DNA from 3 places in the Lactobacillus sp. VURO6/B1 (VP7) genome. Region 3 is predicted to be linked to each of the others. Evidence: riboswitches for the same ligand, from Rfam matches in the RefSeq annotation. Region 3 holds a riboswitch; each other region holds the start of a gene.
What was found. A riboswitch is a leader RNA that binds a small molecule or an ion and turns the genes downstream of it on or off. The one in region 3 is predicted to bind thiamine pyrophosphate.
Positions count from the first base shown of each region.

Region 1: another riboswitch for thiamine pyrophosphate. It lies ahead of thiM (hydroxyethylthiazole kinase); the one in region 3 lies ahead of ACZ2M0_RS01230 (ECF transporter S component).
Region 2: another riboswitch for thiamine pyrophosphate. It lies ahead of ACZ2M0_RS05800 (ATP-binding cassette domain-containing protein); the one in region 3 lies ahead of ACZ2M0_RS01230 (ECF transporter S component).

Region 1 covers NZ_JBVOWJ010000005.1:35,556-46,347, forward strand. Annotated here, with positions in the region: gene ACZ2M0_RS03680 (helix-turn-helix domain-containing protein) at 1-337, opposite strand, end outside; gene ACZ2M0_RS03685 (hypothetical protein) at 507-710, opposite strand; gene ACZ2M0_RS03690 (hypothetical protein) at 1,017-1,361, shown strand; gene ACZ2M0_RS03695 (hypothetical protein) at 1,500-1,916, opposite strand; gene tenA (thiaminase II) at 2,411-3,070, opposite strand; TPP riboswitch at 3,287-3,385, shown strand; gene thiM (hydroxyethylthiazole kinase) at 3,461-4,249, shown strand; gene thiD (bifunctional hydroxymethylpyrimidine kinase/phosphomethylpyrimidine kinase) at 4,261-5,064, shown strand; gene thiE (thiamine phosphate synthase) at 5,078-5,740, shown strand; gene gap (type I glyceraldehyde-3-phosphate dehydrogenase) at 5,843-6,862, opposite strand; gene ACZ2M0_RS03725 (LysR family transcriptional regulator) at 6,967-7,698, shown strand; gene ACZ2M0_RS03730 (hypothetical protein) at 7,793-8,632, opposite strand; gene ACZ2M0_RS03735 (hypothetical protein) at 8,658-8,993, opposite strand; gene ACZ2M0_RS03740 (LiaF transmembrane domain-containing protein) at 9,009-9,770, opposite strand; gene ACZ2M0_RS03745 (LytTR family DNA-binding domain-containing protein) at 9,770-10,231, opposite strand; gene ACZ2M0_RS03750 (P-loop nucleotide/nucleoside kinase family protein) at 10,468-10,792, opposite strand, start outside.
Region 2 covers NZ_JBVOWJ010000008.1:50,895-61,686, reverse strand. Annotated here, with positions in the region: gene ACZ2M0_RS05820 (SLC13 family permease) at 1-55, shown strand, start outside; gene ACZ2M0_RS05815 (LemA family protein) at 163-723, shown strand; gene htpX (zinc metalloprotease HtpX) at 741-1,637, shown strand; gene ACZ2M0_RS05805 (AraC family transcriptional regulator) at 1,673-2,611, opposite strand; TPP riboswitch at 2,753-2,843, shown strand; gene ACZ2M0_RS05800 (ATP-binding cassette domain-containing protein) at 2,883-4,241, shown strand; gene ACZ2M0_RS05795 (energy-coupling factor transporter transmembrane component T family protein) at 4,251-4,904, shown strand; gene ACZ2M0_RS05790 (glycoside hydrolase family 32 protein) at 4,944-6,359, opposite strand; partial or broken gene ACZ2M0_RS05785 (PTS sugar transporter subunit IIA) at 6,397-6,828, opposite strand; partial or broken gene ACZ2M0_RS05780 (PTS transporter subunit EIIC) at 6,886-8,304, opposite strand; gene ACZ2M0_RS05775 (family 43 glycosylhydrolase) at 8,324-9,736, opposite strand; gene ACZ2M0_RS05770 (LacI family DNA-binding transcriptional regulator) at 9,852-10,792, opposite strand, start outside.
Region 3 covers NZ_JBVOWJ010000002.1:14,038-24,829, reverse strand. Annotated here, with positions in the region: gene ACZ2M0_RS01285 (PTS sugar transporter subunit IIB) at 1-76, opposite strand, end outside; gene ACZ2M0_RS01280 (hypothetical protein) at 338-565, opposite strand; gene ACZ2M0_RS01275 (PTS sugar transporter subunit IIA) at 991-1,404, opposite strand; gene ACZ2M0_RS01270 (SIS domain-containing protein) at 1,420-2,415, opposite strand; gene ACZ2M0_RS01265 (SIS domain-containing protein) at 2,441-3,508, opposite strand; gene ACZ2M0_RS01260 (PTS system mannose/fructose/sorbose family transporter subunit IID) at 3,524-4,348, opposite strand; gene ACZ2M0_RS01255 (PTS sugar transporter subunit IIC) at 4,329-5,159, opposite strand; gene ACZ2M0_RS01250 (PTS sugar transporter subunit IIB) at 5,173-5,643, opposite strand; gene ACZ2M0_RS01245 (GntR family transcriptional regulator) at 5,658-6,347, opposite strand; gene ACZ2M0_RS01240 (GntR family transcriptional regulator) at 6,350-7,069, opposite strand; gene udk (uridine kinase) at 7,356-7,997, shown strand; gene ACZ2M0_RS01230 (ECF transporter S component) at 8,091-8,669, opposite strand; TPP riboswitch at 8,712-8,801, opposite strand; gene ACZ2M0_RS01225 (M42 family metallopeptidase) at 8,903-9,985, opposite strand; gene hpt (hypoxanthine phosphoribosyltransferase) at 10,224-10,792, shown strand, end outside.

The sequences.
Region 1 (10,792 bases), on a different contig from region 3:
TATCTGATTCTGTAGGATTCCACCCTTCCAGGTGGTTGACTTCCACGACAGTTCTAATTTGTTGGTAAATTTCTTTATTAGCAATGAAAACGCCTTGGATAGTCTGCGTTTCATCGTTTATATCTAAAATATATGGTTGTGTTTCTAGCATATTGAGTAAATCTCCTGGCTTCTCTTTAAGTGCGATTGCAAAGGCATTAAGGACCCTAATTGACCAGGTCTCAATTGGTTTAACAATTGAGTTTCTTAAAGTACTAAGTGGGACGTTGCTGGCCTCAGCGACTTTAGCGACGCTTATATTTTTGCTTTTGAGTAGTTTAACGATTGTTGCACTCATTTTAAAGCCTCCAATATCTTTACTTATATTATACCATATTTAATCACTTTTATAGTGATATATGGTAAAAAGCGATATTAGATTTTAAAGTAGTGCTATTCAAGTTCTATACCTGTGGATTGTATTACCTGCTTATTGGAAATCACAACACTATCTGTTTTGTCTTTATTTAATTGTATCTCCGCTTAGTAGAATTTTCTTGTTTTTTACTATTAACTAGCACATCGTTCCAATCTTTACCAATAGTTTTGGCAGGCTGTAAATTGCTGAATTGGGGTGTAGTGGTCAAAATTGCAATTTTTTTAATTTGATTGTTTACAAAAGGAATGATTTTTTTGTTGTAGGCTAATTCAGGAATATCTTTATTTTCCATATATTTTAATGAGAGTTACATCGTCACCTTTGACCTCAATAACCACTGTGTTGTCAATTGTTGCTATATTTTTAATAATAGAAAAAGTATTAGAGTCTATATCAGATTTTTTATATATTGCAACAAGCTCAAAAGGCTCTGCCGATGTATTATTCATCTCAGGCATATTATCATTTGATGCAAAAACGGTATTAATTCTTAAAGCCCCAAAAGTGATATAATTAAGGCTACTATTAATAAAGATGACTGTTTATATTTTTTAAATTCTGTTTTCATAATTTTTTCTCTCTTCCTAACATATTAAAAATGAGCAAAAATGAAAAAATAACAAAAACTATAACTGTATTTATTTTAACATTTCTCTTTATCGGCATTGGAATAAGCTTTATACATTATTATAGAATTAATTCTTTAGAAAAAACCGTATATCTTAGTGCTGGCGAAAGAAAATATTCATATAACTTAGACACATATAAATGCTTACATAATAAAAAAATTGCTTCTGTTAAAATAACTACTGATAATCAAGGATCTTATGATACGCTTTATTATGGCGGAAAAATTAATAATAGATATTATGGCTTTCTATTTAAAGATCGTGGCATATTAAGAAAAGCAAAATTAATTTATATTAAAAAAATTGATGAATAATAGCATATTAGCTTTTAATATAATAATTTTAACAATGCGAAATAACTGAACTAAAAAGGCAGCTTAAGCTATATGACCCCAAAATTTAGGTCAAATTTGGGGTCATATCAGTTACTGCCTTTTTATGAATTAATGAAATTAACCGTAATATTGATCCCGGTCTAAAGCAGTTTCATCAAAATTAACTATCATAAATTCATAGTTTGAAAAACACTCCATCCAATTGTTAAAATAGTCGTTCTCTTTTTTTAGCGACTTACTATTTTCTTCTCCTTCTATTATAAAGGGCTTTGAACGTATATTAAAATTTGCATGTATTGCACCCAGCAAATTCAATAAACACAAGAAATCTTTTGCTGAAGCCACACTTACATGAAAAGATTTAAACGAACTATTATTTTCGCCAAGATATCTTTTCGCTCTATTATACTCATCAGCAGATTCTGCCTTATAATTTTCAACGCTATTTACATTCTCTTCAATAATAGCTGTCGGAGCTTGATTTTTAAAAAGATCTAGTATCTTTCTTAATTTAAAAAATTGTTCATCATTCATTTTTATCATTCCATTTAAAAGGCGGTGCGTGGAAACATTATATCTCCTAAGAAGCAATCAATTTTACCGCTTAAAGTGGCTTAGCCATATCACCCACGAGTGCAAGAGTGAGAATATTGCGGTTAAGTTTGGCATCGGCCTATACCGCCAACTCTATAACTGACGGTACTTGCTTTTATGCTTCCGCTAGCATAGTAGTGCATTGTTAGCTTCCCAAATCATTTAAAGACAGCAAATACAGGGTTACGGTCAGTTACTTTTAGTGCATAATATATGCTGCCGCCAGAAGTCCACACTTTAGAAATTCCTAAATAACCATTAATATAATAATATTAAGTAAATATACATTATTACAAGATAAGTATATCTTGCTTTCCCCAAGTTGCACACTTACCTGGGACTTTGAACAATAATTACATTGTTCAATATCAAAATTTTATTATGAAATTGACTAAAGACAAGTAAGAATAAAATAAAAGCGGTTTTTACAAAAGTTACTTCCAATCTTGCTTTTCATAAGCCATCTGCCAAAACTGCAATTCATAATAGCTGCTGCGCACAAATGCAGTTTGCATTTGCTCAAGTTCTTCATTAGTGGCACTTTCAGCCAAAGAATTGGTTAAATGCAGCATTTTGGCTACGTTGGTGCCATACCATTCGCCATTATAAGTATCAATCCATTCCTGATAATAAGAAACCGGTGAGCCCTTTTCTGCCATTTTTTGGCCAATTTCCTGATAGAGCCAGTAACATGGTAAAAGTGCTGCAACCGCTGGTTTAACACCAGATCGATTTAATGTCATATGCATATGGTTAACGTAGTTATAAGCTGTCGGAGCCACCGGAGTTGCAGTTATTTCAGTCGCAGTTATTTTTAATTCTTCAAAAAAATGGCCTCGCACTGATATTTCGACATCTTTCAAGTCTTGCGCCCCTGCTAGTAAAAATTCCTTTACTTCCTGATTATCCGTTTTTGCCGCAATTAATTCATGCAACTTGCTAAATTCTCTTAAATAATAGCGATCCTGCAACAGATAAAATTTAAAAGTTGCAATTGGGAGTTCGCCACTTTGCAATTCCTTAATAAAGGGATGCACCATACTTTTATGCCACAATGCCTTCCCAGCTTCGTGCAGTCGATCCGTAAAATTCATGAATATTCTCCTTCGAGTTAAGTAATATTGTAAAATGACTGTTAATTATTACTAATTACATTTTACTAAAGATAAATTCTAACCACTATACTGTTTTTGACTGTTATGCACAATCTTTTAATAACAGTCAAAGTACCAGCATTTATAGTTTATAATAGATAGCAACTTTATCAACCTACTATTGTAATCAGTAATAAATTCCGTTATAATTGTAAGCGATAACACGAGGGGTGCCTTTTTGGCTGAGATGAAAGTATTTCAGACCCTTTGAACCTGTAAGTCAATACTTGCGTAGGAACGTGTCAAAACTGCTGAAGCTTTGGCATTTCCGCATGCCAAAGTTTTTTTATTAGTCAAAAATTCTAAGGATATTAAATTAGGAGTAATAAAATGCAGTTAAAATTATTAGACAAATTGCGAGCAGAAAACCCGGTTATTTTCAATATTGCTAATTTTGTAACAGTTCAAGATGTGGCCAATGCTGTTAATGCTATTGGTGCTTCACCAATTATGAGCAATGAAGTCGCTGAAGCTGAAGAAATAGTGCGGATGGCTGCCGCTGTGGCAGTTAATATTGGCTGTTTAACTAAAGAGCAAATTAACCACATTAAAAAAGTGGAAGATTTAGCGCGCCAATATAATAAACCCATAGTATTTGATCCCGTTGCCGTTGGCGCCGTGGAGTACCGTTATAAAATCACAGATAAACTTTTATGGGATTTTCATACCAGTATTATTCGCGGCAATATTGGTGAGATCGCTGCCTTAGGTGGCTTTGATTGGAGCTCAAAGGGGATTGATGCAGGCTCCGGTTCTGGTGATATTGATGAAATTACTGCTAAAACTGCTCAAAAATATCGTTGCACAGTCATTGCGAGCGGACCTACAGACACAATCAGCGACGGTAAAAGAATAGCCCACGTCCATAACGGCTCACCCCTTTTTAAAACACATGTCGGCTCAGGAGATATGTTAACCAGTATTGTCACAGCTTTTACAGCTGTTGCTGCCGATCCTTTTGAAGCAGCTCAAATAGGTGCTTTAGTTTTCAGTTGCGCCGGTCAATTAGTAGTTAAAGATCATCCCAATGTCGGACCTGCTACTTTTGGCATGTATCTCATGGATTATTTGTATAAAGTAAAAGTTGCAGATATTGAACAAATTGCTGATTTTGATTAAGGAGCTTTATGATGACAGAAAAAATTAATTCTTTTCCCCAAGTTTTAACTATTGCCGGCACTGATTCAGGTGGTGGTGCTGGAATCATGGCTGACTTAAAAACTTTTCAAATGCAAAAAGTATTTGGTACAGCTGTAGTAGTAGCAGTGACAGCACAAAACACTTTAGGTGTACAAAAATCTTTTTTACTTCCCTTAGAAATGATCGATGCCCAATTCGCCTCTCTGGCAGAAGATTTCCACATCCGTGCTTGTAAAACGGGAATGTTAGGTGATGCAGCTCATGTTCACCAAGTCGCACTTAATTTGCAAAAGTATGACTTTGGCCCTGTTACCATAGATCCAGTGATGGTTGCTAAGGGTGGGGCTCCATTATTAAGTCAAGATGCTGTTGCCACTGTTAAAAATGAACTACTGCCTTTAGCCGATCTTATAACACCTAACTTACCAGAAGCGGAGACTTTAACTGGCATCAAGGTACAAGATCAAGCCCAATATCCAGAATTAGCTCATAAATTACAAGATATGGGAGTTAAAAATGTGCTAATTAAAGGCGGTCATGCAAGTAGCGAACAAGTAAAAGATTATGCTTTATTTGCTGATGGTTCTGATCTTTGGGTCAGCAGTTCCAGGATACATACCGAGCGCACCCATGGCACCGGTGACACGTTAGCTGCAGTAATTACGGCTCAGCTGGCTTTAGGTCAAAGTTTACCGTCAGCAATTAAAATTACTAAAAAGTACGTTACTAAAACTATTAAAGAAACTATTCAAGTTGGTCATGGTCACGGCCCTTTAAATCATTGGGCTCAGTAATTTAGGAGAAATAATGAAAGACTTTAACACTGATTTTTTACATGCTTACTTTATTTGTGGCAGTCAAGACGTTCCAGAAGGTAAAACATTACCGGGCATAGTCGCAGAAGCACTTGCTGCAGGTATTACTGCTTTTCAATTTCGAGACAAGGGACCTAATTCAACTTTAAGTGAAGCCGAGAGACTCCCTATGGCGCAAAAGCTGCACCAATTGTGTCAAACGTATCACGTGCCTTTCTTCATTGACGATGATGTTCAGCTAGCTCAACAAGTTCATGCCGAAGGCGTTCATGTTGGGCAAAGCGATGAAGAAATCAGACAGGTCATTAAAGAAGTTGGCGCTCAAATGATTATTGGCTATTCCTGTTCGAATTTAACGCAAGTTGAACAAGCCAATAAAATCAGCGGAATTGATTATTATGGCAGTGGCCCAATTTATGCCACCCAATCTAAAAGTGATGCCGACCCCGAAATTGGTATTAACGGCTTAAACCAACTGGTCAAAAGCACAACCCGGCCAATTGTTGCTATTGGCGGGATTACCGCTAGCGACTTAAGCGCAATTGCTAAAACTAAGGCAGCTGGTGCTGCAGTAATCTCAATGATTGCTCAAAGCAAAGATATTAAGCAGACTGTCAGTCAAATGCTCACAGCGCCATGGGTGAAAAATGACTAGCATATTTTAAAGAAATAAAAATGATTCTGCACTTGGCAGAACCATTTTTTTATTGATGATATACAGTTTTTAATTTATTAAAATAGCAGTAAAATTTTGAAATTAATCAAGTTGGGCAATCTTTTGCAGTGTTCTAATCATTTGGGCTACAAAGCCGGACTCATTATCATACCAGGCGTAGCCTTTAACTAATTGTGCACCATTATCACCAGTTTCAACCTGAGTCAGAGTTGGATCAAATACCGAACCAAATTCAGTGCCAATAATATCTGATGACACAATTTGATCGTCATTATAGCCAAAAGAGGCATTGCCTTCGGTATGCTTTTTAATTCTAGCGTTAAATTCTTCAGCCGTAACTTTCTCTCCCAAAATAGCGGCTAGTTCAGTAATTGAACCAGAAATAACCGGAACTCTTTGTGCAATACCCGTAAGTTTGCCATCCAATTCAGGTATAACTAGGCCAATAGCTTTAGCTGCCCCGGTTGAATGCGGAATAACATTAGCGACAGCGGCACGAGCATTACGGACGTTGCCACCACGATCAGGGCCATCCTGTAACATCTGTGAAGCTGTGTAGGCATGCGTTGTAGACATAATTCCCACCTGAATGCCAAATTCATCGTTCATTGCCTGAGCTAGTGGTGCCAAGCAATTGGTGGTACATGAGCCTGCGGAAATAATTTGATCAGAGTCAGTTAATTGATCATCATTTACGCTATAAACAATTGTTTTCATATTGCCTGCAGGAGCAGAAATTAATACTCTTTTAACACCGGCATCAAGGTGAGCCTGTGATTTTGCAGTTGAAGTGTAAAATCCGGTACATTCAAGTACTATTTTAACCCCGTCGTTTTTAACCCACGGAATTTGACTAGCATCTTTTTCCGCATAAACCGGAATATTTTTACCATCAATTACAATACTATTAGTTGTAGCAGTTACTTCATGATTAAATTGACCATGCGCAGTATCATATTTTAATAAATGTGCTAACATAGCTGGTGAGGTTAAGTCGTTGATTGCGACAATTTCAATGTCGTTACTGGCCACTTCATAAATTCGCCGTAAAGCGAGCCGACCAATACGACCAAAACCATTAATACCAATTTTTGTAGTCATAATAAGTTCCCCCTTTAGATTACAAAATTAGTATATTAAAATTAATTCACCTTGCATAATCCGAGATTATAATAGGGTTATCACTTTTAATGATATGGAGTATTATGAATTTTAACGATTTATATATTTACCAAACAATTTATGAAACTAGATCGCTTAATAAAGCGGCACTGAAATTGGGCTACACTCAGTCCAATATTACGGCCAGGCTCAAAGCATTGGAGCGAGAAATGAGAACTCCGCTTTTTGTGCGTTCTAATTTAGGAGTCAGACCAACTAAAAATGGACAAAAAATGTATTATTTTGCGACTAAGGCACTACAAAACTATCAAAATTTAAAAGACGCTTTAACCAGTAACAAACCAAAAGTTTTAATCTCCGAATTGCTTTTTGGCTATATTATTACCCAAAAGAAACAGTTTGCAGTTGATCATTATGAAGTCATCATTAAAAGTACTAATGAAATTCAAGAATTATTGACTAAGCATCCCTATGACATGGTCTGGGCCTTTACTCCGATCACTTTACCCCAATATTCGTTAATCAAGAAAAGTCATTTACAAGCCTGTTTTTTAAAAGGCAAAAAGCAGGAAAATAAAAGAGTACCGGTTGCCATAAACGCAGACATAAATTGTCCGTTTCGTAACTTGACTCTCAAATTAACGCAGAATAAAAACAGCGTCACTGAAATTGATTCACTAGAAATGATTTTAGAGCTAGTCAAAAAAGGTCAGGCAACTGCATTATTGCCTAAATACTTAATGAATGATGATTTAGTTGCAGCTAATTCGCAAAGTTGGAATATCCCCTATTATTTTTACCGCTATCAATTATAGACAAGTAAAAAGACGTCATTATTTGATGTGAACCCTAAAATTAGGACAAATTTGGGGGTTATATCAATTTGCATAAAGGCGCCTTTTTAAATTTCTAATCTAATTTTTTTAAATACGTTTCATAAACTGGACACAGATTAAACGCATACTTTCTGTAAGTCCGCGTTGCTAATGGGTCTGTAGAATCAAATTCACCACTTAAAGTTTGATACTTTGCTTGTGCCCAATTTAGCAATTGCTGTTGCAATTGGTCTAATAAATTAGGCTTAACAGCACCCATCCATCCTAAAGTCAATTCTTGAGGGGCATCCTCAAAAGAAAAGCAATAAGCCTTAATTTGTCCAGCAGCAATTAGTGCTAAGGGAGCGTGTTCAAGTTGATCAGTGAAAATGGTTTTGCTCCACTCACTAAGAGGTATCTTTGCAACCGGATTTGCTAAATGATTTTTTTGATAATCAGAGAAACTCACTTGTGCCAGCTTATTCATCATTACAGAATCTTTTTTTATTTCATGTAGAGTGACCATCTGCAAATCAGTATCTATCAGAATATTTTTCAGTGCCCTTTTCAAGGGCATCTGGGGTTCTACAGTAGTTCTGATTAATTTAAAACCATTTTTTTGACCAATAGCATTAAAGAGTAACTGCGGTGCATAATCATAAGTAATTAATGCGTTTTGGTGATTTTTTTGGGCTTTTGCCGTTAAATCCGTCAATATTTGCTCATAAACCTGCATTTGTTCACCGCTGGTTAATCTAGGTGCAAGATAGCCCGCAAAATTTAAGGAATAAGGGTGAAAAGCATTTTGCCAACAGGTCATTAACCCGACTGGCTTATTTTCGAGATAATAGGCTTGTGTATGTTGAGGAAATTGTTCTACAGCTTCCTTAATTTTTCTATCTGGACTTACATTGGCTAATAATGAGCCATACATAATTAATAATCTCCTTTATGGGCTATTATTTTTTCGCCCGTAAAATTTTGGCTTTGGCATCATTGTAGCCGTCAATGTAGCGTTCTATTTCAATTGCTTTATTCTGGGTAACACGATTAACTAAGTTAACACCTTTTTTAGGAAAAGCCTTGAAAGAATGACTCTCTGCATAGTCCTTTTTGGCTTGTTCATAACCCATTTGATAATCACTGAGAGAACTCTTTTTCACAGCAGTTTTTGCTGCATGATAGGTATAATCATGGGTATCATGCCATTTTTTATACGCTTTTTCGGCATCTTTATAGTTTCCGGCTTCATAATTTTCTTTGACATAATCATGTAATTGTTTTAAATTAACCATTTTATTTTCTCCAAGTTAAATATAATTAACTTCCACATCACCCATGCTGAAATGCCCAGTTAGCATTAATGTAGGACCGTCACCGGTAGATTCGTCATTAATATCTAATTCTCCCAGAGCTAAGTCTAAGTTATCACTATTGACTCTCCATGAAGTTGGCACGTAAATTTCAATCTCACCCATAGTGCCACTAATGTCAACAGTCACTACATCGCCTGCAGCTTTAGCCTGATCAAGGTAGACTTCTACTTCACCCAAAGAAGAATTAATTGTTATACTGCGTAAATTTTGTGAATGAACGTAGCGCGAAACTGATGACAAGCGCTGATTGATTACTATATCTTCTCCATCAACATTTCCAGTACCGCTACTGAATACGTTATTATCAATTCTTGAACGATTATTGCTAAAGTTCTTCCATTTGCCGTCTTTTTTTTGGTTAAAATAGACTATCCTGGGAAACCAGCTTCTCTTAAAAATCAGCGTTAAACCTAAATAAATTAATAACGCCGCCACTAAGACCGTCCATGGTACAATTTTGGTAATATGCAAGGGTTCAGCGTAAACAATTAATAAAAAGGCAATGGAAAAAGTTGTACCAAACAAACTTTTATTAGCCACGCTTTCGATCAGTGCTGCTCCGAATATGATAGTCCAAATAATCATGCTTACTTTTAAATGAAATGAAAGCAGATGCAGCTGATTAAGGACTAAGAATACGGCAGCTGCTACTAGAGCAATGCCCCAAAAAATTTCTCTAATTTTATTTTTTCTCATTATGATGACCTTCTCTCGTTTAACCTATCATTCAAATTGTGATAGTAGTGACGTGAAACATAGACAGTTTTATAAGAATCGCGAAAATTAATCTTACAGTTAGAAATCGAACGTGTTAACGCATAAATTTGATTTAAATTTAAAATTGTTGACTTAGATACCCGCATGAACTGATTATTTAACAAATTTTCTAGTTCATAGAGTTTGTAGTCTACGGTAAAGGCATCCTTGGCAGTATGTGCAATCACCTGTTTATCTTCTGTTTCAAAAAATAAAATCTCATTCATGCTCAAGTAATAGGATACATTATCTTTTTTGCCTTCTATTTGGTCAGGATGTTCACTGATACCTTGCAACTGTCGGTATATCTGTTCAACTTCTGGCGTCACAGCTTTAGCATGAATTGTTACACTGGTATCGTCATCTTCCATATCCGGATTCAGTTCTATTTTTATTTTCACGCTTCTCACCTGCCCTTCATCACTTGATGATTTAATTAAACGCTTATTTTAATGTAAAATCTAGCACTTTTGACTAAGTGGCAATTATAAGAAACCAAGTGGCATATTTTTTTGATTCAGAAGAAACAAAAAATTCAAGAGCACTTAAAAAGCCGTAATTCGCTTTAATACGAGATACGGCTAAAATATTGTTTTTAAATGAATATTGAACAAAATATTAAGAAGTAAATTTGTACCTAGTTGACCCAGCTTTTTAGCCTAACAATTGTACCGTCATAATCAACTTTACTAAAATCAGAAACATTAAGAAAAATTGTTTTACCTAATGTAAAAGTTGAATATCCCCTTTTTTTATTAAAACTCTCAAATTCCTGTTTTGTTTTTTGGATATCCATTTTTGTCCTGTCGGTTAAAGTATCACCTTTATGATAATGGTTCATTATGAATCCTAAAGGACGATCAGGATCCAAATCACGTTTTCTTTGTCTTTCATATAAAATATCTGAATCACAAGTCAGCGTAATTGTAATTATTTGAAAATGATACTTGTTAGCTAATTTT
Region 2 (10,792 bases), on a different contig from region 3:
GTTCATCGGTCTAATTGTTTTAACCATTGTGGGCTGGGGACTTTTATTAATTTAAGACACAATAGTAAAGCTTTGCTAATGAAAGATAGTATAAGCTTCTTTTTTATATTCAAAAGGTTCTTAATCAGTTATAATTAAGAGATACATATAAGGAGGAATACTATGAACAGTTTAACTTGGGTAATTGTAATTATTGTTGTTTTATTAATTGCACTTTATATTACAGTTTACAACAGTTTACAAAAAGCCAAAGTATACACCGATGAATCTTGGAGTCAGATTGATGTACAACTGAAGCGGCGTAACGACTTGATTCCCAACCTAGTCGAAACAACTAAGGGCTACGCCAAACATGAAAAAGAAACATTGGAAAATGTTGTGCAATTGCGTAATCAGTTAACTAATATTCCCAGCGATGATCACGCCCAAACCTTAAAGGTTTCTAATCAAATTTCTGATGCCCTTAAATCAATTTTTGCCTTATCAGAAAACTATCCGGACCTTAAAGCCAACCAAAACTTCTTGAAACTGCAAGAAGAATTAACTAACACTGAAAACAAAATTGCCTATTCAAGACAACTTTACAATTCTTCTGCTGCACTTTACGACCAAAAGCTGTTAACTTTCCCGTCTAATATTGTTGCTCACATTCACGGCTTTAAGAAAGTTGACTACTTACAAACCAGTGAATCTGAAAAAGAAGTACCTAAAGTTAAGTTTTAAATACCAGGTCAATTTTTATGTTATTTCAACAAATTGCCAGCAATAAACGTAAAACCGTTGGGATTATGGGATTATTTGTCATTATTTTGGCACTTGTAGGGGCAGGTCTTGGTTATCTTTTTGGCGATCGTCCTGTTTTAGGATTAATTATTGCTGTGGTTTTTAGCTTGATTTACATGCTAATTGTCCTGCCTAACCCAGCCAATATGGTTATGAGTCTTAATCATGCTCAAGAAGTCCAAGAGCAAGATAATCCTGAACTGTGGCACGTTGTACAAGATATGGCACTGGTCGGTCGGGTGCCAATGCCGCGAGTTTTTATTATTGATGATCCCAGTCCTAATGCTTTTGCGACTGGACGCGATCCCAACCACTCTGCTGTGGCAGTTACTCAGGGCTTACTTGACATGATGAACCGCGAAGAACTGGAAGGCGTTTTAGGTCATGAGATTTCTCACATTAGAAACTATGATATTTTAGTTTCTACTATTGCCGCAGTATTAGTTGGTGTCATTTCTTATTTATCAGGTATTGCCAGTCGCTATATTTGGTGGATTGACGATGATCGCGACAGCGATAACGACAATGGTGGTACTATTGTTGTCATTTTTAAGATCGTGGCTATTGTATTTGTGTTAATTCTGGGTCCTATTTGTGCCAGTTTAGCGCAAATGGCATTATCGCGAAATCGGGAATATCTGGCTGATGCCTCTTCAGTAGAATTAACTCGCAACCCGCAAGGACTGATTTCTGCTTTAGAAAAGATTGACGGTTCCGAGCCCATGAAAAAAGCCGACCCTAGCAGTGCCGGCATGTATATTGAAGATCCTGTACGTAAAAAGCGCAGTTTTGCTCACTTATTTGACAGTCACCCGCCAACAGCTGACAGGATTAGCCGCTTAGAAAAAATGTAATAAAATAAAGCAACCTTTTTAGTCAAGGTTGCCTTTTATTTTAAGTTGATGTTTGCCTGTCTAAATAATTCGGCCCGCATTTGGACTGGCGTTTCATGATAATATTCACTAAATTTTTTATAAAAGAAGGACTTGCCACTGTAACCTACACGTGCAATTATTTCTTTTACGGAAATATCTGGTCGGGCAAGCAAATTTCGCGCCTCTTGCATACGCCTTTCATCAACATGTTCGACGAAACTTTTACCAGTTTTTTGTTTAACCAAACTTGAAAAGTAATTAGGATTAAAGCCAAAATGTTTAGCAGTGTCATTAAGTGTTATGTCAGTAAAGTGCGCATCAATATAATTCTCTAAATCAGTTTGAACAAATTGATGGTTGGTCACAGGTGCTGTCGCTAAATCTTGATTTCTAACTGCAGCAATTAATAACAAGTTTAACTCTGCTAAAATTACCTGACGGGTGTAAAGATCCTGATTAAGATATTCATCAATTACTTTTTTTAGTGCGTTTGCAGATATAGACAGTGCTGTACTATTCAAAAATAATAAGCGTTTTTGATTATAAGCGTCAGTAATTTCCTTAAACACCTTTTTTTCACGATGACTCATGGCAGAATAGCTTCCGAGAAAATCCAGCATCTTGAAATTATGGTCAAATTCTAACTTAACTAATATGTCGTTTTCTCCCTGCCGCAATATTTCATAATCACTTTTTCTCTGTAAAAATACGATATTGCCGGCTTTAAGCAAGAAATCCTGATCATTGATTCTGGCTTTTACCGAGCCCTGAGCTTCATATAATATAGTTGAAGCTGTAGTTTGGTAGCGATGAACCCCAGTATTACGATTTTCCAAAAACGCTCTAAATAAATCAAAATTATCATTTTTGGGTTTGATTCTTACCTCATTAGTGTCAGACTTAGTTGAATCCAAAATGCTGGCTAAATATTGTTCAAGTTTAACAGCTGCCATTATTTCACCTTCTTATGCAAATTTTAAAATATATAGATTTATTATATAGCAAAATTTCATCTTACTAATAGAATTTTGATATTTAGATTAAGGAGAGAATACTTGTGTATGTAGACATCTATTTTTCTTTTATGTATAATAAATTTAACATCGGGGTGCCCTAGAGGCTGAGAACAGACCCGTCGAACCTGCTATGGATAATGCCAGCGAAGGGAAAACGAAAGATTTTACATCGTCAGGCCTTATCCTGACGATTTTTTTGGTAACTAAAATGATTAAATTAAACAACCTGACTTTTTCATATGATAAGCAAAATAAAATATTAACAGATATTAATCTCACTATTCCCACTGGTGAACTTTCACTATTGGTTGGTCCAACCGGCTGTGGCAAATCTACATTATTAAAAATTCTAGCAAATTTATATCCTGAGTTTGCGGGCCAATTAAGAGGCAGCGTTAATTTAGGCGGACTAAAATCGGCTATGATGTTTCAAAATGCCAGTGAACAGTTTACGATGACAACACCGCGAGAAGAAATAATTTTTGCACTTGAAAATCTTTGTCTTAATAAAACGCAGTATACAAAACGCTTGAATGAAGCTGTTCAGTTCACACAGATTGATTATTTGCTTGATCAAAAAATTAATACAATGTCTGGCGGCGAGCAGCAAAGAGTTGCTTTAGCTGTACTTGTTGCGATGAATGTCGATCTTTTTTTACTTGATGAACCCTTTGCCAGCTGTGATCCAGCTGCTCGCAAATTCTTAATTGCTAAATTAGCTCACCTGCGTGATCAAGGGAAAACAATTATTTTAAGTGATCACGTATTAACTGACTATGAAGGCCATTGCGATAATCTGTTTCAATTTCAAGGTAAAGATTTGGTACAACTTTCTGCTAGTGAAAAAGAAAAACTGCTGCAAAAAAATACGGAATCCGTTTCTTATACTTTTGCCATCCCTAACGATGACAAAGAAATTTGTTTTAAACTCAAAAATACAGAGATTACACAAAATCGCTTACTTTTAAAGCAGGAACATTTAAATATCTTTTCTGGTAAAACCACTCTTATTACTGGAGCAAACGGGGTTGGCAAAACGTCTCTTTTTAACGCACTGACCAAAATGATCCCATATGCAGGCAGTTTAACCTATCACAAGCAGGAAATAAGTAAATTATCAGCTCGCAGGTATCTCCTTAAAGTGGGGCAAATTTTTCAAAATGCGACCGATCAATTTATCAACGTTTCTGTTGCGGATGAAATCAATTTAAGCAAAAAGCAACGAACCAACAATTATTTCACTGATGACAGAATAAATGAGGCTTTAGCCACCCTTAAGCTTGATTCACTGCTCGATCACGTGGTTTATTCATTATCTGGCGGGCAACAAAAGAAACTGCAAATCTTACTAATGTTAATCTCTGATCAGGATGTATTGCTAATTGATGAGCCCCTTAATGGCTTAGATGCAGATTCCGCTAAGAAGGTAATGGCTTTATTAAAAGAAAGTCAGATAGCACGCAGTCAAACGCTCTTAATTATTAGTCATGAACTAAGGAATCTGGCAGATTGGTGTGACTACCATCTCATCTTTAAAGACCAGCATTTAACCTATGTGAATAAATGAGGTGTGATCATGAATCCCAGTTTTAAATTTTTTCTAGCACTGATTATTTCGATAGAAATATCTCTTAAATCTAGCTTGTTAACTAATCTGTTAATCATCTTTTTTACCATAATTTATCTAATCTACAAACATATCAAAGTAAAGAACCTGCTTTTAACTTTATTAATGCCCTTAATTGCTGCATTTACGGTTTTTGCTACTTTATATTGGTTTGCACCTCAGCCTAATTTGCAAAATGCACTGAGTTTATCCAGTCGTATTTACGTCTATACGTTGACTATCTACTGTGTATCAATAGGAACTACTGCCACGGAATTAGCACGTTCTTTTGAGCAGAATTTTCATTTACCCAGTAAGTTTGCCTATGGAGTTTTAGCAGCTCTTAATATCGTTCCCAGAATGAAGGAAGCAGTTAAACAAATACGCACTGCCGGCATGATGAGGGGTGTTTATTTAAGCTTTTGGTCACCTGTTTTATATTTTAAAGCTATTCTTGTTGCGCTTAATTCGGCAGAAAATTTAGCACAGGGCATGGCTTCTCACGGATACCGTGAGAACGCTCGACGCTCAGTTATCGTGCCTGTTCCTGTTCAAAAAAGTGATTGGCTTAAATTGATTGTTATTCTGTTTTTAGTTAACCTGGCATTATTTACCTTAAAATAAAAAAGCGGACCTGCAGGTCCACTTTTTCTTTAGCCTAATTTATTTTGCCATAGTATAGCCTGTGACATTTATTTTGACTGACTGATCTGCATTGACGAAAATCTGAGGTTTTTCAGAAGTATAATACCGTTCTGAAAATACCAGCTCACCGTCATTTAAGAAAAATTCAATTGAACTGGTATCAATAAATACCCGGATTTTCAGATTGGACTTTGGTCTTAATCTACCATAGCGTCGAGAATCATCTGCCGGCTTATCAGCTCGAGTTAAAACTACTTCGTTATTCCTTTTGTTCCAAGTTAGTGTTACCAAATTTTCCTGCTCATTTTTGAGTACAAAATTAATATCACTGCCAGACCAATTTTCAGTTTCAGCTGTCAAAAGCAATTCCAAATGCTGCGAATCGGAAACATTAATCTGCTTTACCGAAGTCATCAACTTTTCATCAATTACTTTTTCTTGCCGCAGCTGTTTTAATTCTTTAACCGGCTTCATATATAGCTGATTATTCTTTAAAGTTAGTTCTCTGGGCAAGGTTAAAGCACCACACCAGCCATCAGCCTGTTCAGGAAAGTCAGCATGCCACATATCAAGCCAGCCAAAGACAATGCGCCGATTATCAGGTGATAACATCGTTTGCGCCGCGTAAAAGTCGTGGCCATGATCAAGTTCTTGAAACACTCCGTGTTCAAACTGATTTTGGTGATAATCCATCTTGCCGATGAAATATCCCGTTTGGTAAAGATTAAGATACTTTTTACCCTTTGCTGCAATTCCCTGTGGCGAACATAAGAGAACATCTTGCCCATTTAGTGAAAAAAGATCTGGACACTCCCACGTATATCCTTCATTATCTCTTTCCTGAGAAACCGCAATTGGTCCTAAATATTTCCAGTGCAATAAATCAGTTGACTTATAAGTAATTGCACGACCCAAACCTGCTTTATCTTGACTGCCAACAATAATATAATATGAATCCCCATGTTGCCATACTTTCGGATCACGAAAGTGCTGTGAGTTATCAGCCGGTGGTAAGGCAATTACTGGATTACCACTGTATTTTGTAAAATGAATACCATCATCACTGTATGCAACATTTTGCGTTTGGCAAAAACGGCTGTGATCATTCACATCATAATAATGATTGCCAGTATAGATCAGATATAAACGACCATCTTTTGCAATCGCACTGCCGGAATAACAACCATTGTCATCTTCAGGACTGTCTGGTGCCAGCGCTATTGGCAGTTCTTCCCAGTGAATCAAATCTTGACTGCGATAGTGTCCCCAATGCATCGGTCCTCTTTCAGATGAATAGGGATAATACTGGTAAAAAATATGATAGTAGCCTTGATAATACGAAAAGCCATTAGGATCATTCATCCATCCGGAAGGCGTTGAAACGTGATAATTAAGACGATAACGCTCATTAGTAATTTTTGCTGGAACTCGCATTTTTGTTTCTTCCTTATTTTGATAAATTTTAGTTCGCTTACTTGTTTAATTGCAAAATTAAATTGCCGTGATTTACTTCTGTATCCTTATTCTTGGTGGTAAAGCCATTTTTATATTCAGGGAATAATACCATGACTGTAGTTTGTTTACCAGCTGATTGAATAGCTTTTAAATCCATCTTAGCCAATGGATCGCCTGCTGCAATTTCTTGACCATCTTTTACTAAAATTGTGAAACCTTTGCCACCTAAATCAACAGTATCAATCCCCATATGCAATAATATTTGTACACCATTTTCACTCTTTAAGGTAATTGCATGCTTGGTCGGGAAAACAGATACCACTTTTCCATTAACGGGCGCAAAAATGTCGCCGGTAGTCGGCTGAATAGCAAAACCATCTCCAACTAATTTTTTGGAAAAAGTTTCATCATTAACTTTTTCAAGAGGTAAATACTCACCATCAACAGGTGCTAAGACGGAATTATCATCGGTAGCAACTAGTATTTTGCTTTCTTTGTGGTCCACTCTTCTCTTGTTTTCCGGTAATATCGGCCTAAATTTATTCCAAACCAGAATAAAAATAATTGGCAAAATAAATGCAATTAGGTTACCAATAACATACGGTCCAATTGGTCTGGCAACCGTTAAACCGGGAAGTACAGTAAGACCCTGCGCTAAACCTTTAACATTTAGCAGCTTCATGTAAACTCCACCAAATCCGGCTCCCAGAAACGAACATACGAAAGGTACAATACTGTATTTAAGATTAACAGCAAAGATAGCGGGTTCAGTAATTCCGACTAACGTAGGAATAAAACTTGAAATAGCAATATCACGATCTTTGGATTTTTGCTTTAAAATCAAGTACATCCCAATACAGCCACCGCCTTGGGCAATAATGGAAACTGACCAAATAGGTTGAATATAATCAAATCCTGTCTGCACAATTAAATTAGCTTCAATTCCCTGGATAGCTTGATGCGTTCCAGTTACCACTAAAGGTTGCAATCCTGCAGCAAAGACAAAGGCACCAAAAGCGCTCATTTTCATATAAAGGAAATTAATGATGCCGCCCAAAATATTCCCAATCCAGAGACCAAGAGGTCCAAAAATTAGAAATAGTGATAAATTGGCCGCCAGCAAAGTAACAGCAGGCACGAGTATATACGAAACAACTTGAGGTATATATTTAGTAGCTATTTTTTCAACCTTGGCCTGAAACCACGCAGTTAAAATTGCCGCAAAGACACCACCTTGGAAACCCACAGCAGCTATTTTTAGACCAAATAAATTCCAATACGCTGGATGAACTTGTCCCAGCACAAAAGCATTTCTATCAGCCAAATCAGGTGAAATCATGACAAAGCCGACTAATATCCCCAAAATTGGATTACCACCAAAGCGCTTAGTGGCTGAATACATTACTAATACGGGCAAGATTTTAAATGTAGTGGCGATAACATTTAAAAATTTACAAAAATCGCCCACATACACACTCTGCTGAGCCAGTGACTTGGTCATACCAAACATGCCCGGAGTAGCAAGCAGTGATCTTAAGCCTAAGATCATAGCAGCACCAATAAAAGCTGGAATTATAGGAATAAAGATATCACCAAAAACTTTAAAGGCTTGCTGAAATTTATTTTTGTTTTTGATACCGTAATCTTTAATTTGGTCAACTGATACTTCTTTAGTCCCAGAGATTTTAACAAAAGCATCATAAGCTTGTTCTACTGCTCCTGGACCAAATACTATTTGCAGTTGCCCGCTGTTGTAAATTACTCCTTTAGTGCCCTCAATGTTATTAAGTGCATCTTGGTCGGCCTTATTAGCATCTTTTAAGACAAGCCTTAATCTGGTAACACAATGAGTGGCACTAACAACATTATCTGCACCACCAACATTTTTTAAAACTTCTTGTGCAATTTTATTATAATCTGCCATTTATTTTGTTCCTCTTTTATCATTTACGATAATCATTGGAAAATTCAATTTGATCAAGTTGAAGAGTTCCGTTAGTCACGGTCACACTTAAAGTATGACCAAACTTATGGTAAACGCGGGCATTTAACGCAGTACCATCTAGGTAAATCGTTAGGATATTATCATCCACAATTACTTTTAGATCATATTCTTTACCAGCCTTTAAATTGATTGGTCTGTTAAGTCCCTTGTTCATTATTTGGTACCACCTGTAACAAGGATTTTTATCCAAAGTTAAGCAGTTCTCATCTAAATTAAATCTAAATTCATAAGATTCATCTGTTGCAGGATTTCGGTAAAGTCGAATAGAAAAATCACTAACAGATTTGCTAAAACTGATTTTAGTATGGAAATAGAAGTGTTCCCCCGTATCCTTAATAAGTTCTTTTTCTTCAAGAGTGTCTGTAGTTTGCAATTGCTGCGGTGGAATCTCTCTTTTATTTGCAAAGGCTGCACAAATTTCTGCAACAGGACGTACACCCAGCGTATTATCTGCTCGCTGGTAAATTTCTTGTGGCACAAAAGTACCGCCCCATTCATAATTGTTCATATCATTCAGACCAACTTTAGTGGGAACCCAGCCAAAGAGTACTCGGCGCTTGCCATCAAAAGCTGTTCTGGCAGCATAATAAGCTCGACCGTCAAAGGCTTCATCTTTAGGTTTGAGCCACGGACCATTCAGGCTTTTACTCATCCTGTAAAAAACCTTGTTTTTGACGCTATATTCTGAATAAATCAGATACCACCAATCACCCATTTTAAAAAGCTGAGGCATTTCAAACATGGTATATAAATTCGGAGCCCAGAAGTCACCCTCAAATTGCCAGTTCTCTAGATCTTTTGAAGTGTATTTGACAAGTCTTCCAGTCAACCGATGCTTATCTTGACCTTTGCGCGCTCCTAAAATCAGCAGGTATTCCTTTTTGGTATCATCCCAAATGACCGATGGATCACGCCAATTACGGTTATCATAACCAGGCTGTGGTTCGAGCTTTAAAGCATTCTTTGATTTCGTCCAGTGAATAAAGTCCTTACTGGTGGCGTGCAATAAGATTTGCGATGTCTTTCCTTCTTTTAAAAATTCCTTATTAAAACCTGTATAAAAGGCATGAATGGTGTCTTTAGTTTTAAAAACAGACCCAGCATAAACAAATTGGTCCCAGTCTTGAGCGCTGCCCCGCTTTAATACTTCTCCATAATCTTGGTAGTGCACAAAGTCTGTAGTGGTTGCTAGCGACCAGCCAAAAGGATCAGTAATAGGTCCATGAACTCGTTTATCTCGTTGATGGTAAATATAAAACTTACCATCCTGAGCGTAAGGCATAATATCTCCTACCCAAACGTCTTTAGGTTGATAATAAATTTGTTGATTATTAGTTGACTTTGAATCCATCGTTTCCTCCTTGTTAGCACTTACATTTACTATTGAATATACTGCAACCCGTTACATATGTCAACCGGTTACATATGTAAAATTAAAAAAAGCCAGTTAAAAAAACTGGTAATTATTAGACTGTATGCCCTATATAAAGGCTTACAGGAAGATTAAGGCGATCTGTTTCTTTTTTGCCGTTAATTTTATTTATTAATTTTTCCGTTGCTACTTGTGCTATTTGACCAATTGGTTGTCTGATTGTTGTTAATCTGGGATTATATAACAAAGTTTGCTTTGCCCCATCAAAGCCGATAACTTTGACATCTTCTGGTACTCTTTTACCATGCATCTCTAGATAAAAAATAGCTAATGAAGCTAATAAGTCATCTCCCGCAAAAATGCCATCAATTTGGGGATGATTCTGCAAATAATTTTCAATAGTCTCTTTCTTTTTAGCAGCACTCCACACAAATGGGACTTCCAGAACATTTTCAGGCAAATTATTCTTTTTCATTAAGTCTAAGTAAGCAGTTGAGCGATCGTTAGCCGGCAATTTGACAGAACTATCACCCCTAATATCCAGTATTTGCTGGCAACCACGGTCAATTAACAATTGCACCGCCATTTTGCCACCAGCATAATTATCACAGGCAACAGTTGTAGTATTTTCACCCAAATCACGATCAATTGCAACTATGGGCAACTTTGAATTTTGATAGCCGGACACATACTTATTATGCGTGCCAACAATAATGCCGTCTACTTGATTTTTACGGAGCATTGTCAAATAATCAATTTCTTTTTGGGGATTATTTAGACTGTTACAAAGAAGCATCTTGTACCCTTTTTGGGACAATAAATATTCTATGTCCTGTATTAATTCAGCCTGGAAAGGATGGACATTTGACGGGAAAATAACACCGACTGTATATGTTCTTTTTTGGTAAAGCGCACGAGCCAAATCGTTGGGATAATACTCTAATTTTTTCATAGCTACCTGGACTTTATCACGAGTTTCTTTGCTAATATAGCCCCTATTATTTAAAACTCGCGAAACTGTAGCTGTGGAAACAT
Region 3 (10,792 bases):
CTTGTTGCATCTTGGTAACTAATAAAGATGTACTCATTCCGGCACTGCAGTTAAGCATAATAGTTTGTTCTGCCATAATAATACTTTCCTCCTAAAAATGTATCCTAATATTAATATTCTCTATTATAGCACGTTTAAAATAGCGCTTACTAATATATCTATTAATTTTTATATTATATAAAAAAACTTTTATTATACCTTATGTTTATGATTAAAAGAAAAATATTCGTGGCTTTGTCAAAACTTTTACTACCACGAATATTAATATAATATAGTTCAAATGTTTCTTTTGAAAATCTGTCAAAGTAATAATTCCTATGAACTTTTAGAAAATTAGTTAAAATCCCCTAAAAGCCATCACACTTCCAGCTATACCAATAATTAACAATGCCAAACCAATAATTAGAGAAGTCCACATTGCCACTGGCATAAAACCGTTATTAGTGCCCTTATGTAAAATGCCACGGATATAAACGACACTATTAACTATTTGATAAGACCCTAAAGCCATCATAATCACAGCAATGATCATTAAAAATGCTGCACTTGTTAAAAAGTTTGTCATTTTAACACCCTCTTTTAAATTACATTACTATATTATAAAGTAATTTTACCACCTTTCGAAATTAAAGTGGCTAAAATTTTATCATGTTTTTAACTTTAAATTTAAAATGATCAAAGAGACAAATGAAGCCGCCAATTTGTATAAATAAGTTAAAAAAAGAATGAACCGGCAATTGTTAGAATTGAATAGCCATTATTGGTGCCCTTGCGTAAAATATTTCTAGTATATTTATAGCTACTCACTAACTCAAAAATTGCTCGCAAAATTAATATGATCCCCTTATCGTTTTTTAAAGATCATATTAGCCAAAAAGTTAGTCATTTTTTCGCCCTCTTTAATATTGAAAAAGTCTTTTCATCCTTATATTTTATTCATTATAAAGCTTTTAATAAAAAAGTATAGCATTGACTGCTATACTCTCTTATTTAAAATTCTTCGTCATCAGCAGATGGTTCGACATCTTGGTAGCGATAAACTCCAGTTTTACCTGCTTCTATTATTGCTGATAGCAGCTTTTCTTTCTCTAACTGATTGCGATTGATGAACAGTTCCAGCAACATGGGAATATTAACACCCGTGATAATTTCCATTTCCGGATTGCTCTTTAGTAAGCTGACCAGCGTGTTAAAAGGAGTCCCTCCCTTTAAATCTGTTAAACAAAAAGCTGACCCTTTTAGCTTACTTATTTTTTCACTTATTTCAGACTTTAATTGTTCTAAAGATTCACCCTCTGTGAAACTCACTGTTTGGCAGTTAACTTGTTTACCACAAATCATTTCTGCTGACTTTAATAATTCAGGTGCTGAATTACCATGTGTACAAATAATTACTCCAACCATATAATCACACTATAATTAATAATCTAAACAGCGGTAGTAACGGCGAATATCCATCGGATGACGGTTAATATGCTCAATATGAACGTCAATTCTGTTATTAATAGCATGGAAGACAAACGGCGACAAGGTGCCACGATATTTTTCAGAAAAGCCTGGCAGATCATAGTCTTTAGAATCAATAATAGTATAGTTACCACAAATTTCTGGTAAAAATTTAGCAACACGTTCGCTTAATGGCCGTTGACTATCTTCACCGACATAGACGGTAACTGGTGTATCACGGTCAACAATTTCAAACATCCCATGGAAAAATTCTGCTGCTTCTACTGCGCGCGTTCTAATCCAGTGTTGTTCTTCCCAATAGCACATTGCATATGAATAAGTTGCACCCCATTGATTGCCGGCACCGACAAAATAGTGAATTTCATCGTCATGGTGTTTCTCGGCAAATTTTTGGGCAAAATCATCCGCATTTTCTTCAATATCAGCAATGTCTTTCGCAAAATGTTGGTCCATTTCTTGATAAAATTTATCATAATCTGGAAATTCGCCATTCAAATACATTAAGCGGTCTCCGACCATGAAGAATTTTAACTGTTCATTTTCAGGATAAGAAATACAATACGTTAGCATTGAAGCTAATTTAGCGTGTGGGTCGTCCATAAAACCTAAAATGATTGCACCAACTTGGTTTAAGTTTTTAACTGCATCAACCATTTCTTTGGTATTTCCAGTAACTGAGGAAATTACCACCAAGGTCTTGTCGGTAATACGTTTATTACCAGTTACATTATATTCAGCGGCATTTTGATAAAAAGTTTCTAAACCACTTTTTTCTTTCATGTGGATATTAGCCTGCATCCCCGAAGCATAGGTGCCACCGATTCCCAGCCAGCAAATATTGGTTATGCCTTTTTTAAATAGTGGATCAATCACATCTTTAATTTGGCTCCGCAGTTTTAGGGCACCAGTCATACTATCAATTAATTTTTGCTTGTTAAATTTACGCATTTTTTCTTCCTCTTTTTTAAAATTATTATATTTTTGAAGCTGTTATCTGATCAAAATCCGGGTACGCAGAATGTTGCAAATCTATCTTCTTCACTTGTGATAACTTATAGGCTAGCAAGTGAATCGGTACAGTCATAAATAAAGAAGCCAAAAGTTCGCTTGTTGTAATACCTAGACTGAGGTTGTCAGCTGTTGAATTTTCATCTTTACCTGCATATATTGTGTAGACATTTTTAACATGCTTATTTAAGAACCGCTTTAAAAGCGCCATTCTGTCGTGTAATTTTCCCATCGGGTCTAAACAAATGATAAAGTCATCCGGGTTCAACCCCAAATAAGGACCGTGCATGTATTCTTCCAGTTCTTTTCCCCAAGCACTAATACGAACTGCTTCAGTCGTCTTGGTTTCACCTTCGCGGCTGACACCATAAGCTGCACCGTAACCGATAAAAACTAATCTCTTCGCGGTGGCAAATTTACTAATGTTATTTTCAACCCAACTACTTGCCCGCTTAATTACTTCAGGCATCTTCTGAACTATATTTTTTATTTCAGCTAAAATTGGTGTAAATTCTACAGCCGAAAGCTTGCCTGTTTTTTGTGCAATTAACATTGCTAACAACATTAAATCTAAAATTTCTACGCTATAGCCAGCACTGACATAAGGCATTTCTTCAACTGGCATTCCCATATCTAAAACGTGATGACAAACCTGGCCAACTGGACTATCAAGTTCACTGGTTAAAGCAAAGACTGTATTACCGGCATCTTGTAATCGCTGAATAATTTTTACTACAGAATAGCTGTGACCTCCTTGAGATATTGCAATACATAAAGAATTTTGCTCAACATGAAGCAAATAGTTTTCCGCTATAGACGGCTCTTCAATTTTTACAGGCATTTTTAAAATATTACTCATAAACGGCAATGCCCCATATGCGGCATTAGAGCTTGAACCAGTGGCATAAATAACAACATTAGTAATATCGTTATTTATTTGTGCTATCTGCTTAGCAAACAAATCGTCATAATTTTGCAAAACTGCTTCATAGTATTTTGGTTCTAAGTGGACATAATCTTCTATACTTTTCACAAGAATCTCCTTTAGTTACTGACCCAGCAGTCCTGACCAGGCACCAAATATTCCGATTGCTGCTATTAGCAACAATATATATTGTGATTTCCAACCTTTTTTATCAAGCCAGAAAATAAAGAATGTAAACAATAGTGGCAAAATACCGGGAACAATGCCATCACAAATTTTTTGGACGGTGGTTGCTTCAGCACCACTGCCAATCTTCAAAGGCATTTTTAACGTTACCATGGTCGCAACCATAGCCCCGACAACAGCAAGTCCTAAAACAGAAGCGCCATAGGTTAGCTTATCCATTAAACCTGTCTTTTGCACTTTATCGATAAAGGAGGAACCGATATTGTAGCCAATAAACAAACCGTAGTATCTAGTGATAATGGCCGGAATATTAAAGATCAACAAGAACAAAATTGGTCCTAAAATATTACCTTGCATTGCCAGAGAAGTACCAATTCCTGTAGCAATAACCCTTAACGTACCCCAAAAGAATGAATCACCGATACCACTCAAAGGTCCCATTAAAGCAACTTTAATGTTATTGATTGAAGCTGCATCAAAATCAGGATCAAGTTCGTTTTGCTCCTCCATCGCAATTGAAATACCCAAAGGAAAAGTACTGAGCCAAGGCGTAACATTATAAAACTCAAGGTGCCGCTTATAAGCGTCCTTTAATTTTTCCTTGTTTTTACCATAGATCTTTCGTAAAGCCGGAACCATAGAGTAGGCATAACCAAGATTCATTTGGCGTTCATAATTCCAAGCCCATTCCATCGTGAACGACCGCCAGAATGTTTTCATTAAATCTTTTCTGGTGAGTAACTTAGAATTCTTCATCTTCATAATCTATGCCTCCATCATCTGAATCTTTTTCGCTTGTATTATTAGAATTAGCAGCAGTATTTACTAACGGTTGGCCTTTGAAAGCGGAATAGCCGGTTAAAATAAGGGCCAAACATGCGCCGAAAATGGCTACGCCAGTTACTGATACCTTGAGATAGACTGCCAAGGCAAAACCAATAATAAAGAAAGTGACATTATTTTTGTTGACCATCATTTTAAGCAGCAGAGCAAAACCATATGCTGGCAGAAGCCCTGTGGCAATTCCCAAGCCATTAATAATAAATTGGGGAATGACTGCTAAAATTGCTTTAATTACTGGACTGCCTAAAATATAAGAAATACCAACTACTAAACCTATTGGCAAGTTAACCGAGAAAAAACCGCCCAAAACGTTCATCCTACTTACACCACTGCCGTCAGCTTCTTCAGCATATTTATCAGCGCGGTGAACGAAGAATGGTAATATGAAAATAAAACATAAATTTTTGATTACCAAAACCAGTGATGCAATTGGAATACCCAAGGTTAAAGCAACCGCGGTACTCTTGCCCGCTCCAATGGCAAATGCAGTTCCCAAAACACTACCGGAAATTATTTCTGGGGGAATTGCCGCACCAATAGAAAATGAACCAACAAAGGCTAACTCTAAAGTTGCCCCCATAATAATGCCCTGATGCAGGTTACCCAACACCAAGCCAGTTAACGTACAGGTTACAAGTGGCCTTGACAGCATGGATGAACCAACAAAGTATTCACCATTACCCATCATCGCAATTAAAGCCAAAATAATTGCGGTTAAATATACATTCATTATTTACCTCCAATCATTTTTTATGAAATTCCTGTTTCTCATCATTAGGTACCTGCTGAATCCAGATATCTACTCCCTTTTGCTGCAACTGAGCTAATTCATTAGCCTCCTCTGCAGTTAAATTAATTGTTTTAGAGTAGTTTTCTGTTCCCTCTCTGGGCTTAGTGCCACCAAGATTAAGGCTCGTTATTTTGTCTCCAGTTCCTTTAATTAATTCAACAGCGTCAGCAACCGATTCCACTACGATTAACATTTTATATTTATCGGTTACCCCAGAATTAATTGCTTTAATACTGTCTGCTACAGACTTCATTACCAGTTTAGACTTTTCCGGTTTTGCCAATCTGATGGCCGATTTACGAAAATTATCATGGGCAACATCATCATTTACTACAAATATCGTATTAACGTCTAAACTATTAAACCAGGAAACAGCTACCTGCCCATGGACCAAGCGATGGTCAACTCGCACTAGTTTAATCATTTTTCTTTCCTCCATTAACTAAAATCTATTGAGTACCTTGTTTTTACAGCATCCTGCAGTCTGTACTCTAGGGCTACAATTTTACCCTGTCTAGTTGAAAACAGGTTCGTAATTTTAAACACAGGATCTTTTTCCTGTATATGAAATTGCTTACTAATTTCTTCTGTTGCTTTAATTAACTGAAAGTCTTGGTAAACATCATCCGGCTTCTGTGTACCGGTATTGACCGCTTCAATAATTGACATTACTTTTAAGCAATTTGAATCAAATCCCGGAAAGTTATCTAAAAGCAAAAGTAAATGTTCGCAGGTAATTTCACCCTTAATTTCCGCTGTAAAAGAAATATCATATAATAACTCCTGTGAGCTCACATTAAAAACTGCAGCATAATATGAACCAACTAGCCTTAAGTAAGTATCCTTAAATTTTATTTTGTCCGCTGACTCCAAATATAACGGCCTAATAATGCCTGTCATTTCCAAAATATTTTGCTTTGAAATTATTGGAGCAACAAATAAACCACTTCCTTTTTTACGCACAACCTTATTTTCAGCTACCAATTTATTAACAGCCTTTCTAATTGTGGTTCTACTAACATCATATTTTTTTTGCAATTCAGCTTCATTTGGCAGCGTGCTGCCAGGAGGATATCCACCATTATTAATTTTTTGATCCAAATCAGCATATATTTCTTTAAAAAGCAAAACTAATCCTCTTGATAATCATAAATATTATTGGCATTAAAATGATATTTAAATTTATTTCCTAATAAATATTGGGTAGTACTCTCAATTGGAAAATCGTCGTCTTGATAATTAAAGCTGTTTACTTGATAGAGAGGAGTCCCCTTTTTGACCTGCAACAGGGTGCTTATTTTCTCATCAGCCAAAAAGCAACCGATACTCTCTCTACCATAGGTTGGCCTGATTTGATATTCTTTTTCCAGTACCTCATAAAGTGACTTATTAGTAAAATCAATATTTGCCAGTCTGGTAAAATCTGTTTGATTAAAATATGTTATTTCATAGGTTAAAGGAATATCTTTGACAAACCTAATTCGTGCAATCTTGATAGCCAGTCCTTCAGGTGCATTAAAAAAATCCTTTAATCTCCCAGGCATTTTTTCAATGGTGGTTGCCAAGTGCTCGATTTTGACAGTTTTATTCTTAAGTTCAGTTGTCATTGAGTCCATGCCCAGCATATTAATGTCAATTTTCTTGTTAGAAATTATTCCCGTTCGTTCTTTGGCTTGTATTTGGCCTTCATCTTTAAGCCTGTCTAGAGCATGCTTAACTGCATTACGACTAACTTGTAATTTTTCTGATATTTCCCGTTGCGAAGGTAATTCACTCACTTTTTTAAAGTGGATTAAAAATTCTAAGTATTCTTGTACTTGTACTGCAGCAGTTCTTTCTTTAAATTCCATGATATCGTCTTCATTCTGGTATCATTATCTTATTTTTTTGCTTCTTTTTTTAAAAAACTCCCGTTTTAAAGGGCTAAATTCAAGGATATTAATGTTTTAAAATATACCTTTATTATTTTTGGTACCAGATTTATAGTAATCGCTTCCACTTATCTTGTCAATGTTTTTTTATTTAATCCGCATTTTTATCTGTCTGAAGGCGCTTTAATAGTCGAATTTGCCTTAACTGTTGGTAATTACCGGCAAAGTAAAGTAAAATATTTAAGGGTTAAAAAGGAGTGGCATAATGTCGAGACTAGAAAGGCCTGTCGTGATCGGAATTACTGGTGGCTCAGGCAGTGGAAAAACCACAATTGCTCAAAAAATTGTTGCACAAATGCAGGAAAACGAACATGTCCTGATTATGACGCAGGACTCTTACTATAAAGATAATACCGGTATCCCCATGGCTAAAAGAATGAAGATCAATTATGATCATCCCGATGCCTTTGACGTACCATTACTAGAAAAGCAACTACGTGATTTGCTGGCATACAAGCCAATTGAGATGCCCGTTTATGACTTTAAAGAACATAATCGCAGCCAAAAAACGATTCACAAGGAACCTGCCGATATTATTATCCTTGAAGGAATTCTGGTTTTAGCTAACAAAGAGATTCGCGATTTAATGGATATTAAAGTGTACGTTGACACAGACGACGATATTCGTTTTATTAGGCGCTTAGAACGGGACTTAAATGAAAGGGGCCGCTCTATTGAATCTGTAATTCACCAGTATTTGAGTACCGTTAAGCCAATGTATCATCAATTTATTGAACCTACTAAGCGTTATGCTGACATCATTGTCCCAGAAGGTGGCAAAAATGATGTGGCTATTGATATGCTGACTACTAAAGTTCATTCTATTTTAAGTAAAAAAGAGCAATAAAAAAGGGAGTAAACGTACTTGAGCCCCAAAAGTTGGACAACTTTTGGGGCTCAAGTACAAAATGCATTACTGGCATTACTCCTTTTTGCGTATTTAATCAACTTTAGGTTTTAAAGCATTGTCAAATAAATTCGTAATTAATTTCACTAAAACGCCATCGAAAACTAACGCAGAAATGATGTTAGTAATGAACATCACTATTTGAACCTGCATACTGAATTTACTCCAACCATATAAAATATATGATGGAATGAAACAGCCAAATGAAGCAAAGAATGCACCAGTTAATACGCTTTTCCAGGTGAATTTTTGGTAACGCTCTTTTTTAGGAAAAAAGCCAATTTCATTAGTCGCACCCTGAATGACTCCTGAAAGAATGGTAGTAGCTCCCCACTGCCCACCAATTGCCATTTCAACAATTGATGCCAGCAGTTCACCGATTGTTCCAGAACCAGCTGTGGGAACAAAGTACATTGCCAGTGGTCCCGCCATAAGCCATAAACCAGAAAACACAGTATCCGTCACCGGTGCAAAACCTGTGGGTACCAAGAGCATCTTAACTAGATTAAAAGCCCAGTTAAAACCATAAGTATAAATTACGCCCATAATGATACCAATCAGCGCGATTAAAATAATTGACTTCACATTCCATTTTGAAGACCTTGTAAACATAAAAATACTCCTAACTTTATAAGTCATTAGGAGCATCTTTAGTAACTAAATTTAACACTTCCCTAACGCAGGTATTGTCCCGTTCAGGTTCAGAGGGTATTTCTCAGCTATTTGGCACCCCTAGTGACTGATATTCATTTTTACTAGTATAGCACATTTTAACTATTGAAGTGACCCTAAATTTAAGGTCACCTCAGTAGTTTTTTCTGCTCTATGCAAAAGAACAATTATTTTTAAAACTGACTAAAACTCGCTAGTTTTTCTTTAGTAAGATCACGAATGATAGCAAGGGTCAGATCTACAGACGCTTTAAAGTCAGAATAAGCACTAAAGCAATACGGCGAATGCTCATAGCGCACCGGGATGCCAATCACAATAGTAGGTGCTCCGTTTTCATAATAAATGGCAGCACCATCCTGGCCACCACCAGTACGAACTGAACGAGTGTACGGAATTTTATTCTTATCAGCCAATTCGCAAGCATACTGTTGAAATTTAGGATTAGGTAAAAACGATGTATCCATGTCACGAAGCATTGGACCTCGCTTTAATCCAGTTTGGGATAGCCATTCTGGGGTAAAAGTATCATCAGCAGGACATGATTCCAAAACGATAGCTAAATCAGGTCTTACAGCTCTGGCTGTGACATATGCACCCCGCAAGCCCACTTCTTCCTGGCTTGAAAGTGCAGCTACAACGTTAAAATCACATTGTTCGCCCTTTAAATTGTCCAGGACATCTGCCATAGCTGCTGCGCCAAAACGGTCATCAAAATCTTTGCCAAAGAACAAACCAGATTTTTCATTGTATTCACATTTAACATCCACAAAAATTGGACAGCCAGTATCAATTTGATAATCATTAATAGTTTCAGCTCGAGAACTGGAACCAACATCAATAGACATGTCAGCCACATCTGGTACATTATTTTTTTCAGCAGCAGTCATAAAGTGTGGGGGCTTAGTAGCAACTACTCCGGGCACATACTCACCCGCACGATTTTTTATTTTAACGCGTAAAGCAGGAATATTGTATTTGACCCAGCCACCCAATGGTACGAATTTAATCATTCCATTAGGACGAACAGCCTGTGTAATAAAGCCAACTGAGTCTGAATGAGCATCTAATTGAATTACCGGCTGATCTTTTTTATTTTCTTTCTTAGTTGCATATACATTGAGCATGCCATCAACTTTAACATTAGCAAAATCACGAACTGTTTCAGTAAACAATTTAACAAATTCTTCTTCAAAGCCCGAAGTAGAATTGGCATCGGAAAAGTCTTTGAGCATTTTTATTTCTTGTTGTTTATCCATTTTTTTACCTTTCACTTAAATATCTTATTCTTTAATTTTACCAAAAACTTGCATTACAAGTTTAAAAAATAAATAAGTCCGTAAATAATCTTACTGCTTTTAGTAATATATATACTTTTTGTACGTAATTTACACCTTAATTACTTAAAACAGTCCAAAATAATCTGTTTTTTTGCTCAAAAAATGATATAATCGAAAATATTAGGAATTATAATTGTTTTAAATGAAGGGTAGATAAATGCCAAAAAACGACAATATTAATAATATTATTGATCATAAATTGTTTAGTGAAGATGACATTCACCAGATGTGTGTCAAATTAGGAAAGCAACTTACCACCGATTATGCTGGTAAAAAGCCACTAATTGTCGGGGCTCTTAAAGGTGCCATCTTCTTCTTAACCGATTTAGTCAGAGAAATGGATGTTAAAGCAGAAATTGATTTTCTGGATGTTTCCAGTTATGGTAACGAAATGGAGTCTTCCGGCAAAGTTAAGTTAGTTTCTGATTTAGCAACCGATGTGAAAGATCGTGATGTTTTAATCGTTGAAGACATTGTTGACACTGGTCTGACTTTAGATTTTATGAAAAAGTTGCTTGAAAAACGTGGCGCCAAAAGCGTTAAATGCTGCGTTTTACTAAACAAAGAAGCAAATCGTAAAGTAGATGTTGATATTGAGTACTTTGGTTCAAAAGTCGGAAATGAATTCGTAGTGGGTTACGGACTTGATTTTATGAATTTTTACCGCAACTTAAAATATATTGGTGTGTTAAAACCTGAAATTATTAAATTAGTTAATAATAAATA